Regions from separate parts of the Haloimpatiens massiliensis genome, predicted to be linked through region 1. Evidence: a T-box and tRNA genes for the amino acid it is inferred to sense, from the RefSeq annotation. Region 1 holds a T-box; the other holds one or more tRNA genes.
What was found. A T-box is a leader RNA that pairs with one kind of tRNA and senses whether it is charged. The one in region 1 lies ahead of tyrS (tyrosine--tRNA ligase), so its partner is inferred to be a tRNA-Tyr.
Positions count from the first base shown of each region.

Region 1 (6,485 bases):
ACCTCCTTAACAAATTAAACAATTGATCATCAGCCTTAGTAATCTTTTTAACCTTTGCAACCTTCATCTTAACATTAGCTTTACTCTTTAAAACATCCACAGCCTTTAATGTTAACTTAATCACTGGATATCCATCATTGGTAAGTCTTAAATAACCATCAGCAGTTAATTTATTAATTATATTTATTAAGTCTTTTCTACTGTACTCCATCATTATACCGTAGGTTGATAGTTTGTTTAATTCTAATGTTAAAACCTTTTTATTCTCTGACCCTCTTAGCACATCAACTACCATGCCGCTGCCATATCGTTCTCTCATTCTATATATACAAGAAAATATCTTTTGAGCTTCTATTGTTATATCCCTGTACTCACTTTCATCCAAGCAATTTCCACAGTTTCCACATTCCTCATAATCCACTTCATCTTCAAAATACTCCAATATGTATTTTCTAAGACATTTAGATGTATAACAATAATCCACCATTTCTCTTAATTTTTCATATTCATACTCTTTTCTATAGGAAGGCAATTCACTCTGCTCTATAAAGAAACTTTGAAGCTGTACATCTCTTGCATTAAATAAAAGTATACATTCACTTTTTTCCCCGTCTCTACCAGCACGTCCTGCCTCTTGATAATAGGCTTCCAAATTTTTAGGCATATTATTGTGAATAACAAATCTCACATTTGATTTATCTATACCCATACCAAAAGCATTAGTAGCCACCATTACATCTATATCATCATAAGCAAAGCTATTCTGCGCCTCTTCTCTCTTCCTATCACTTAATCCAGCATGATACATGCCTACCTTTATTTCATGTTTTAGTAAAAAGTTATATATGCTTTCCACTTCTCTTCTTGTAGCTGCATATATAATTCCCTTATCTTCTTTATGATTAGATATGTAGGATAGTATATAATTTTGATTGTCTTCTCCTCTTAACACAGAAAAAAACAAATTTTCTCTGTCAAATCCCGTTACATAGACATCAGGATTATTTAATCCCAAGAGTTTAACTATATCTTCCTTTACCTTTTCCGTTGCTGTAGCAGTGTATGCACCAATTACTGGCCTTTTAGAAAAATTATTTATGAATTCGCCTATTTTTTTATAACTAGGCCTAAAATCGTGAGCCCACTGAGATATACAATGAGCCTCATCTATAGCTACGAAAGATACTTCCACGTCATTTAGTATTCTACAAAAGCTTTCTGACTCCAATCTTTCAGGAGCTATATAAATAAGCTTATAATTGCCTACAGATATCTGCTGTACTCGCTCCATATATTCCATTTCCGTAAGAGTGCTATTTATATAAGTAGCTTCTATCCCCTGTTCATTTAAACTATCCACTTGGTCTTTCATAAGAGAAATTAATGGAGATATAACTATAGTAATTCCACTAAACATAATAGCAGGAATTTGAAAACAAAGAGATTTTCCCGCACCCGTAGGCATTATAGCCACTACATCTTTGCAATTTAATACACTTCCTATAACCTTTTCCTGTCCTCTTCTAAAACTATCATAGCCAAAATATTTTTTAAGAACTTCTTCTGAACTGTACATTAAATATCCCTACTCCTTCTACCTGTTAATTAGAAACCTATAATACTTAGTTTAACACAAATCATAAATAAATTTGTAAATTTCAAATGAGTTTTTAGTACATATAAAATTTAGATTTGTTATAAAGTATCTATGAATTTCATATTTTACATTATAAACAAAAAAATGCATTTTATTCATACACACGTTCGCATAAAAACTTATGGACTAAGATCAAAGCTACGGATGTTTCTTGCCCTTAAATAAAAACCTCTCATTTATATTTATCCTAAACTATGAAATACTCAAAGGATAACTATAAATGAGAGATTTTAATACATTTTTATAAAACTTTTATAAACTTCCTCTTTCCTACTTTTATTATATCTCCATGATTTAATTCAGCTTCTTTAAAATCTTTTACTGGTTCTCCATTTATCTTAACTCCTCCTTGAAGCACTAATCTTCTAGCTTCATTTTTCGATGAGGCTAGGTTTCCTTGAACCATTATATCTATTAATCCCCAGCCACTATGCATTTCTATCACTGGAATATCTTTAGGCACTTCATCCTTTTGAAATACACTTTTAAAATTCTCTTCTGCCTCTAACGCTTCTAATTCATTATGGTATAAAGTTGTAATTTCTCTAGCAAGCCTCATCTTAATATCCCTTGGATTAACACCCTCTTTATTCAATTCTTCTTTTATATTATCTATAACATCTGGATGTAAATCTGTTGCTAATTCAAAGTATTTTATTATAAGCTCATCAGGTATCTGCATTACTTTACTGTATATTACTTTTGCCTCTTCCTTTATACCAATGTAATTGCCAAGACTTTTGCTCATTTTTTCCTTACCGTCTAACCCCTCTAATATAGGCATAAATATAGCTATTTGACTTTCTTGATTGTATTCTTTTTGCAAAGTTCTACCCATTAAAATATTAAATCTCTGATCAGTTCCTCCAAGCTCTATATCAGCCTTTACTTCTACTGAATCATAAGCCTGCATCAATGGGTAGAAAAATTCATGTATTCCTATACTCATTTGATTATTAAATCTATTTTTGAAATCTTCTCTTTCAAGCATTCTAGCTACAGTATATTTTGATGCCAATTCTATAACATCTTTAAAATTAAGCTTAAATAACCACTCACTATTGAATCTTAATTCTGTTTTGCTTTTATCTAATATTTTAAATATTTGAGTTTCATAGGTCTTAGCATTTTCTAAAACCTGCTCTCTAGTAAGTTGTTTTCTAGCTTTAGATTTTCCAGTAGGATCCCCTATCATACCTGTAAAATCACCTATTATTATTACTGCTTTGTGTCCTAAATCTTGAATCTGCTTTATTTTCCTTAAGACCACCGCATGACCAATGTGTATATCAGGAGCACTAGGGTCAAGACCTAACTTTACCACTAGAGGTCTATTTTCCTTTTCACATTTTATTAATTTATCTTTTAGTTCCTCTATATTTATTATTTCATCTGCACCTTTTTTAATTATTTTTACTTGCTCATCTATATTCATAATGTTATCTGTGTATAAATTATAAAACTTTATAATTTACACACTTCACCTACCTTTCTCCTTAAATTTTTACTACTAATTTTCTAATTTCAATTTTTAATCTTAATTTTTCTAATAAATTACCCTATATATACCCAACTGTAATTCAATAAATTCGTAACCTATGCCGGCATTGTTAATCTGATTACAAATTTATTTCAGCAGCTATCATTTAGTAATGTTCTGCTTAAAAATAAAAACTTTATTTATTATTTAATTACTCGACTTTCGCACATAAATTCCAAGCTTTACATTAGATGAATGAATATTTTTATTTTATAACCGCGAAAGTTGAATTAAGTAATATTTTGCACAAAATAAAAACTCCCGTCCTTACTGTTTACACAATAAGGACGGGAGACAAATTCCCGTGGTACCACCTTAATTCATCAATACCTTGCGATATTAACCTTTTCGAGTACGATGTAAAACTTATCAATACACATGATACTCTATCTTTTTTAACGGCTGAATCCCGTCAGCAGCCTACAACCATACTGGCTTCGGTGCCATGCTCAAAGATGTATTCGGCACATTCTTCTTTATTCCTTCACACCAACCAGGAACTCTCTGAAAAGATAGAACAAACCTACTTTTTCTTATCACAGCATTTAATTAATATTAACTTTTACACTATTATAAAAAAATTATGACTAAATGTCAAGCAAAGTTTAATCTTTTATTTTTCCATTTTATATACATAATGACCTAGTGCTTCTGCTTCATCCTTGTCATGAGTTACTAATATTACAGTTCTTTTATTATCATTCCATATTTTTAAAAACTCTTTAATTATTTCTTTCTTCAAATTATTATCTAATCCTTTAAATGGCTCGTCCATAAGTAATAGGTTACTTTCATAAGCAAAGGCCCTTGCAAGAGCTGCTCTTCTTTTCATCCCACCGCTTAAAGTTTCAGGCAGCATATTTCTATTATCATATAGTTTTACTAATTTTAGATTTTTATCAATTACTTTTTTCATTTGATCTTTATCTAATTGAGATTTTAAAATAAATGCTATATTTTCATAAACTGTAAGCCAAGGAATTAATCTATCTTCCTGAAATATATACGAAAAATTTTTATTACTTATGTTATCATGCCAAATTATGTTTCCCTTATACTCTGTATCTAATCCACTTATTATATTTAGCAAAGTAGTTTTACCAACTCCTGAAGGCCCTGTTATTACAGTAATTTTGTCTTTAGGAAAGCTCATATTTAAATTATTTAAAACTTCTATTTCTCCATATTTTTTGCAAATATTAACTAATTCAATTTCATATTCTATTGAATTTTGTTCTGTGCATATTTTCATTATTCTATTTATCTCCTCTTTTCAATATTTGTTTCCTAAAAACAACTTCTAAAGCTAAACTCAAAATCACCACTACAATAGTCCATGCAAAAAGTTCTTCAGTATCCAGTGTTGTCTTAGAATTTAAAAGATTTAAACCTATAGAGTATTTAGGAGTGCTTAAAATCTCTGATGCAACCACTACTTTCCACGCAAGTCCTAAACAAAGAATTATTCCAGAAACTATGTAGGATTTTATTGATGGTAAGTAAACATATTTTATTACATAAATTTTTTTTACTTTGTATAGCCTTGCCATTTCTATAATTTTAATATCAACTGATTTTAATCCCTGAAGTACATTAGTATAAATTATAGGAAAACATATTAACATAGCAGTAAAAATGGCTACATTACCAGCTTTAATCCACACTAAAGCTAATATTATTATGGACATTACCGGAGTAGATTTTACCGCTGCCATGAAAGGTTCCATAATTTCTTCAAAAACCTTAAAAAATCCTGCTATCATGCCAAATACTATCCCCATGATTATAGATATTATTAAAGCGCAAAACACCCTTAATAAACTATAAAATATACTTTTCCAAAAGTATTCTTCAAATAAAAGTCCTATTAACCTTTTAAAAACAGAAATAGGACCTGGTAATAAAATTTCTTTATTGAGAAAAAGGGAGCCTAGCTCCCAAATCATTAACCAAAAAAACAATATAGATATTTTTTTAATTATTTTTATAATAGAATCCTTCATCTGGCATTTTTCCTCCAATTGATTTAGGATTGCTTTGGAATAAAATCTTATAGAAACCTTCTATAGATTTTTTAGCTTCATCCCCTTTAATAAGGACTATATTGCACTTAGGAATGGCTATTTCTGCTATTTTGGCCTTAGGCATAACTCCATGTTTCTCAGCAAGCTTACCTGCACTCTCAACATTTTTATTAACAAAATCTACAGACTTCTCATAATCCTGAAGAAATTCATTTAAATCTTCTTTTCTATTAGATATAAAATCTTTTCTAAATACTATTGTACCCATAACTAGTTTACTTTCATCTTCTGAAGCCTTTTCCCACTCTTCTGTTAAGTTAATAGGAATTTTTAAATCTTTATTCTTCATTTTAGAAGAAGTTACAAAGGGCTCTGGAAGTAATGCTATCTTTACTTCTTTAGAAGCTACAGAAGCAGCTAAATCACTATGCTGCATTTTGTATTCTATTTTAACATCTTTATCTGGTTCTAATCCATTTTTCTTAAGTATATAGTTGAATATAAATTCTGGAGCCGATCCCTTTCCTGAAGAATACACAGTTTTTCCTTTTAAATCTTTTATACTTTTAATATCATTTCCGTTTTCAACCACATATAAAACTCCTAATGTATTAATAGCTGCTAATTTAACTTCTCCTTTTGTTTTATTATATAAAACCGATGCTAAATTTGAAGGTACTGCTGCTCCATCTAACTCACCATTTACGACTTTAGAAACTATTTCATCTGGAGAATTAAACAAAGTAATTTCATACTTATCTTTCCCCTCTTCCATAAGTTTAACCATGCCTATACCTGTAGGTCCTTTTAAAGCACCTATTTTTATCTTTTCCTCTTTGGTGCTGGCATTGTTTTTAGCATTATTCTTTTGAGAATTAGCACATCCTCCAAGAAAAACTGCAAAACATATTATTGCAATTAAACTGAGTATATAAAATCTCTTTTTCACATTACCACCTCGTAATATTTAATTTTTTAAGTATATTAGTAAAAACATATTATGATTAAACCACAAAAAATATTACATTACTTGACTTATGAAATTTCTCTGGAATGAATTGCATAAGAAGCAAAGAAACTATTTAAATTTAATCAACTATATTCATTTATATTATATAAAGTTTCCTTAGCGCATAGGACTATTTAAATTATATATCAAACTAGTGTATAAATACAATGTCCTAAACAAAGCAACAATCTGAAATCAGATAAAACACTTATATAAATAATATTTAAAACCTTACCCATATAGGCATAAAAGTAC
Region 1 is NZ_LT854634.1:62,608-69,092, forward strand. Features, by position in the region: gene recQ (DNA helicase RecQ) at 1-1,576, opposite strand, end outside; gene tyrS (tyrosine--tRNA ligase) at 1,899-3,095, opposite strand; T-box leader at 3,478-3,746, opposite strand; gene C1715_RS00390 (ATP-binding cassette domain-containing protein) at 3,811-4,449, opposite strand; gene C1715_RS00395 (ABC transporter permease) at 4,454-5,200, opposite strand; gene C1715_RS00400 (ABC transporter substrate-binding protein) at 5,172-6,170, opposite strand.

Region 2 (6,485 bases), on a different contig from region 1:
TTAAGTGGTATTGACCCAATTAAAAAAGTAAATTTAATAACTAGAGAAGAGAGAAAAGAACTGGTACATTTACTTCAAAATTTAACCTTTAATATTAAGGGTACAAGACCTATTGCAGAGGCAATTGTAACTTCTGGGGGAGTAGATGTAAAGGAAGTGGATCCTTCTACTATGGGTTCTAAAAAGGTTTCTAATTTATATTTTGCTGGAGAAGTGTTAGATTTAGATGCGGAAACTGGTGGTTTTAATATACAAATTGCTTTATCCACTGGATATTTGGCAGGTATGGATTTTTAAATTACATGTTTTATATAGTTAAAAGAAAGGCGGGCATAAAATTGAATATATCAATAGCAATAGACGGTCCTGCAGGAGCAGGTAAAAGTACCATAGCAAAATTAGTAGGAGACAGATATTCTTTAATGTATATAAATACTGGTGCTATGTATAGAGCAGTTACATTAAAGGCTATGGAGAAAAATATAAAACCTGAAGATACACAAGAATTAGTAGAACTTATGAATAATTTAGATATGCATTTTCAAGGGGAAAGACTTATAGTAAATGGAAAGGATATAACGGATGGTATATACATGCCTTTAATAAGCAAAAATGTTTCTTATTATTCCACCATTAAGGAAGTGAGAGAAAAGCTTGTAGAGCTTCAGAGAAAAATGTCCGAAAAATATAGTGTGGTAATGGATGGAAGAGACATAGGAACTGTAGTTTTAAAAGATGCAAAATTGAAGATATTCTTAACTGCCAGTGCAGAAACTAGAGCAAATAGAAGATATAAAGAATTAGTGGAAAAAGGTATTGAAGTAAACTATGAAGAAATTTTAAAGGATATTAAAAGAAGAGATCATATAGATTCCACTAGAGAAATAAGTCCTTTAGCTAAAGCTAAAGATGCTATAGAAATAGATTCATCTAATTTAGATATAAATGGTGTAGTAGATAAAATATCTTATTATATTGATAATATTAAAAAATAGAGTTTAGTATATATTTGGAGGTTAATTATGAAAAATGTAATTGTAGGGGATAAGTCTGGATTTTGCTTTGGAGTTAAAAGAGCTGTAGATTTGGTTATTAAGTGCCAAAGAGAAAAAGGAAAAAAGATTTATACTTTAGGACCTCTTATACACAATAATGATGTTATAAATTATTTAAAAGGAAAAAATATATATCCAATAGAAATTAATGAAATAGATAAATTAAATGCTGATGATGTAATTGTTATAAGATCTCATGGCGTATCACTAGAAATTTTAGAAAAGTTAAAAAAAGCAGGGTTTGAAGTAATCGATGCTACTTGTCCTTATGTGGCAAGTATTCAGAAGAGAGTAAAAGAATATTATAATTTAGGATATAATATTCTAATTGTGGGAGATAAAAATCATCCTGAAGTTCAAGGAATAAACGGATGGTGCAAAAACACTGCTTTAGTAGCTAAAAATGAAGGGGATATTTCATCTTCTATTGGTAAGAGAGTTTGTGTTGTATCACAAACTACCGAAAAAGAAAAAAATTGGCAAAATGTATTGAATTCTGTAATAAGGAATTCTAAAGAAATAGTTGCTTTTAATACTATATGTAGTGCTACAGAAGTTAGGCAGAAATGTGCAGAGGAGTTATCTAAGGATGTAGATGCTATGATAGTAATTGGGGGTAAACATAGTTCTAATACTACTAAGTTATATGAGATATGTATCAAGAATTGCAAAAACACCATACATATAGAAAGAGCTGAAGAAATACCTATGGAAATTCTTGAAAATAAAGATATAATTAATATAGGAATTACAGCTGGTGCATCTACCCCAGACTGGATAATAGAGGAAACTGTGAATAAAATAAAAATGATAAAGTCATCTTAGATAAAATAAGATGACTTTATTAACTTTATATATATTTATAGAGAATAAAAAATAACTTAACCTATAGTTAAGCTATTTTTGGTGGAGGAAGATGGATTCGAACCATCGAAGCGAAACGCAACAGATTTACAGTCTGCCCCCTTTGGCCACTCGGGAACTCCTCCAAATATTAAATTAATGGTGGACCTTCAGGGACTCGAACCCCGGACCAACCGGTTATGAGCCGGTTGCTCTAACCAACTGAGCTAAAGATCCATGTTGGCGACAAGGATTATTATATATTAAAAATAAATTTTTGTCAACAAAATAAGTAATATTTTTTTATAAGTCTAATATAATCTATTAGCACTAGTATTAGGAGGAAATCTTATGGAAACTCGTTCTAGTTATAAACAAGACTTGAACAGGAAGGAAAGGAATACTATAGTTAGAATATTAAATAAGTATGATTTACAAGTAGAGAATATCTCTAAAAACAGAAGTGTGTATAAAGTTAAAACGGACAAGGAAACTATATGTTTAAAGAAAATAAGAAGTAAAAAGTATAAAGTTAGGAATGGTATGAATCTAGTTAATGAACTTAAAAACAATCATTTTAATAACACAGCGGAGTATTTAAAAACTACTAGAGATAACTTAATGGTTAAATATAAAAATATAAATTTTTATGCTACAAAATGGATAGATGGTAGAGAATGTAATATAGATAATATAGATGAACTATTAAGTAGTGTAAAGTTGTTAGCTAGATTTCATAAATGTTCTAGAAAAATAAATACTAAAGAAATAAAGCTAAAAAATAATTTAGGTAAATGGCCTGAAAGTTTTAATAAAAAACTTCATGATTTAGATAAGTTCAGAAATTTTATTAAAAACAAAAGAATTAAAAGTAGCTTTGATAATGAATACTATAACTGCATAGATATGTTTTATAAAAAAGGGCTCATGGCATTAAGTTTATTAAATTCATCAAACTATTATAATTTATGTAGAAATGATAAGGAGTATAAAACCATATGTCATAACAGTTTTTATTATCAAAACATAATAAAGAAGGATGAAGATTATTACTTAATTGATTTGAATAGTATTGTATTTGATTTAGCTGTAATGGATATAGGAAAATTTATAAGGCGTATTATGTATAAAAAAAATTATAGATGGGATTTCCAAAAAGCCAAATTAATAATAGAAGCGTATAGCTCTATTAACAAACTGTCTAAGGAAGAATTAGAAATAATGTTGGCATTAATTATATTTCCACATAAGTTTTGGAAACTTGGTAGAAAGAAATATGTGAGACATAAAAACTGGAGTGAATTAAAATACTCTAAAAGATTAGAAAAATTAATAAATTGTAATGAATTAGAAGATAAATTTATAGAGGATTTTTCAGAGTATATACAGAATTATTAAATATGAAAAATAGTTATTATTAATATAAATTTTATTTTAAAGAGGTAGATATGTTTACATGTAAAAGATTAAGAAACACAAATATAAGTATTTTTAGGGAGCTTAATAGTGAGAGAAATACTTTTAATGATTTAAATGAAGACTTTTTTTATCTGTATGATAAAATTACTTCTATGGATAGATTTATTATGATGAAAAAAGTGATTTTACTGCAGCATGAAGAGTCTTTAAATTATATAGGATATATATGGCTCTATAAGTTAAATCGCTATAATTATAAGATAAGAGCTTTTAATGTGGGGGATAAATATAAATATAACTTAGAGGCTTATAGTAAACTTGTAAATTATGCTTTTAAAGATACTTTTTCTGTAAATTATGTTTGCAATAAAAATGACTACAATTTTAATATTTTGTATTCATTAGGATTTAAAAAAAACAATGGTACATTGAAAATGAAGAAAAACCTAAATTGTTACATGTGTATAAATAAACCTAGTTCAGTAGAAATCTGTAATGTTTATGATGAAAAAGGGGATAGTTTAAGATGTAAAATTCAAAACTCTATTTTTGAAAGTAATAATAGGATTCCATTAACTTTAGATGATATATTTTTTGAAAAAAAGCAAAAATACTATTATAATGATGGTTGTTTTTTATTAAAGCTAAAGAATGAATATATAGGGTATGGCCAAGTTATATTTGAAGAGGAGGACATACCTTGCATTGTAAACTTCGGCATAATATCTAAATACAGAGGACTTGGGTACAGTAAATATTTTTTAAGTTTTATTCTAAACAGAATTTATAAAGCAAATTATAAATTGGTAAATATAAAGGTGAGTTCAGAAAATAAAGTAGCTATAAATCTTTATACTTCTATGGGATTTTATATAGAAGAGGAGACTTGTAAATGGCAACTTATAAAATAAAACCTCCAGATTTCACAATAATCTGGAGGTTTTATTTTATATTTTATTTTTCTGTTTTCTTATACTCTTCAATGGCAATTTTTAATAAATTCATAGCATCTTTTAATGAATCTTTATTTAAGCAGTAGGATATTCTTATTTCATCTACTCCTAAACCTTCGTTTGCATAGAAACCTTGTGCTGGGGCAACCATAACAGTTTTATTTTCATAAGAGAAATCTGTTAAAAGCCATTTCGCAAAGTTTTCAGCATTTTTAACAGGTAATTTAGCAACTACGTAGAATGCTCCAGTAGGTTTTTTACATACTACTCCTGGTATACTACTTAATTTTTCAAATAGTATATTTCTTCTTCCTTCATATTCTTCTTTTACTTTTTTAAAATATTCCTTAGGCGTATTAATTAAATTAGTGGCTGCTAATTGTTCTATAGTAGGAACACAAAGTCTAGTTTGTCCAAATTTTAGAATTTGTTTCATCAAATCTTTATTTTTGGATGCTACTAATCCTATTCTTGCTCCACATGCACTGTAACGCTTAGAAATACTGTCTATTAATATTATTCTATCCAATACATCTTTCATATAAAGGGCGGAAGTGTATTTTAGGTTATCATAAACAAATTCCCTATAAACCTCATCTGCTATAAGGTATAAATCTTCTTCTTTAACTATATCAGCAAGTGTTCTTATTTCTTCTTCAGTATATACAACACCAGTTGGATTTCCAGGATTTGATATTAAAATAGCTCTAGTTTTATTAGTTATTTTACTTAAAATTTCTTCTTTGCTTGGTAAATGAAAACCATCTTCTGCCTTGGTAGTAAATGAGGATACGTTTACACCAGCTACATCAGAAAAACCATTGTAATTTGTATAGAAAGGTTCAGGAATAACCACTTCATCTCCTACATCACATATGGCCATAAGTGCAAACATTATAGCTTCACTTCCACCGTTAGTTATCATTATTTCATCCTTTTCGAATTCAATGTTCCATTGTTTGTAATATTTAATAAAGCTATTAATTAATTCTTCCATGCCTTGAGAGTTAGTATACTTTAAAACTGACTCTTTAAAATTATTCATGCCTTGAAAAAAGGTATCAGGTGTTTCTATATCGGGTTGTCCAATATTTAGGTGATACACCTTCATGCCGTTTTTCTTTGCTACATCCGCATATGGAGCTAATTTACGAATAGGTGAAAATTGCATTTTTTGAACACGATTTGATAATTTCATTTTGTTCCCCCCACTTTATAGTTTCTTTAGATTATTATAGTTTAATAAAATATATTATCTATTGGTATATAAGAAGTTTTAGTATTTAACATATTATAGTTTTGCTGTTGTCTAAAATATCCAGTAGTAGCAATGCAATCATAAGTTAATTTTTGATTTTTTTTTGAAGCCTCTTTTTTAGCATCATACATAATTAAATCACCTCTTAAATTTATATTGCTTAGAAGTGATTTAAATTATGCATGATTTAAACTAAATTAATAATATTTCTTTAATACATCACCAAGTCTCTTAATACCTTCAACTATTTTTTCTTCACTCATATTAGAGTAGTTTAATCTAAAGTGGTTTTTATTTCCTCCATTTGGATAGAAAGATCCGCCAGGAACAAAGGCAACATTTTGTTTTAAAGCTTCTTTATTAACTTCAGCTGCATCTATGCCTTCTTTTAGATTAACCCAAGTGAATAAACCACCCTTTGGATATGTGAAAGTAACTTCTTTAGGGAAATATTTTTTCATGCTTTCTAGCATTAAATCCCTACGTCTTCTATAAACTTCTATTATTTTATTTATATGTTCGTCTAAATTATGTTCTTGCATAAATCTAGCTGCTATCATTTGAGTAAATGTATTAGATTGTAAATCTGCCCCTTGTTTTATCATTACATATTTTTTAAGTATTTCTTCTTCAGCACAAATCCAACCTAATCTAAGTCCAGGACAGAAAGTTTTTGAAAAAGTTCCTAAAGTAACTACATATCCAGCTTTATCAAAGCTTTTTATACAAGGATATGGTTTACCTTCAAAAATTAATTCTCCGTAAGGACTATCTTCTATAACAGGAACTTTGTACTCTGCAGCTAATTCAGCAATTCTTTTTCTTCTTTCTATAGACATAGTTTTTCCGCTAGGATTTTGGAAATCAGGAATTGTGTATATCATTTTTACATTGTCATTATTTTTTAAAGCTTCTTCTAGTTTGTCTACTTCCATTCCATCGTCATCCATAGAAATT
Region 2 is NZ_LT854640.1:894,326-900,810, reverse strand. Features, by position in the region: gene C1715_RS12480 (BaiN/RdsA family NAD(P)/FAD-dependent oxidoreductase) at 1-297, shown strand, start outside; gene cmk ((d)CMP kinase) at 339-995, shown strand; partial or broken gene C1715_RS12470 (4-hydroxy-3-methylbut-2-enyl diphosphate reductase) at 1,023-1,859, shown strand; tRNA gene C1715_RS12465 (tRNA-Tyr) at 1,960-2,044, opposite strand; tRNA gene C1715_RS12460 (tRNA-Ile) at 2,059-2,135, opposite strand; gene C1715_RS12455 (CotS family spore coat protein) at 2,250-3,296, shown strand; gene C1715_RS12450 (GNAT family N-acetyltransferase) at 3,347-4,228, shown strand; gene C1715_RS12445 (pyridoxal phosphate-dependent aminotransferase) at 4,272-5,468, opposite strand; gene C1715_RS19475 (hypothetical protein) at 5,510-5,659, opposite strand; gene C1715_RS12440 (aminotransferase-like domain-containing protein) at 5,726-6,485, opposite strand, start outside.
Region 2: it has a tRNA-Tyr gene. The T-box ahead of tyrS (tyrosine--tRNA ligase) is inferred to sense a tRNA for this amino acid. The anticodon was not compared.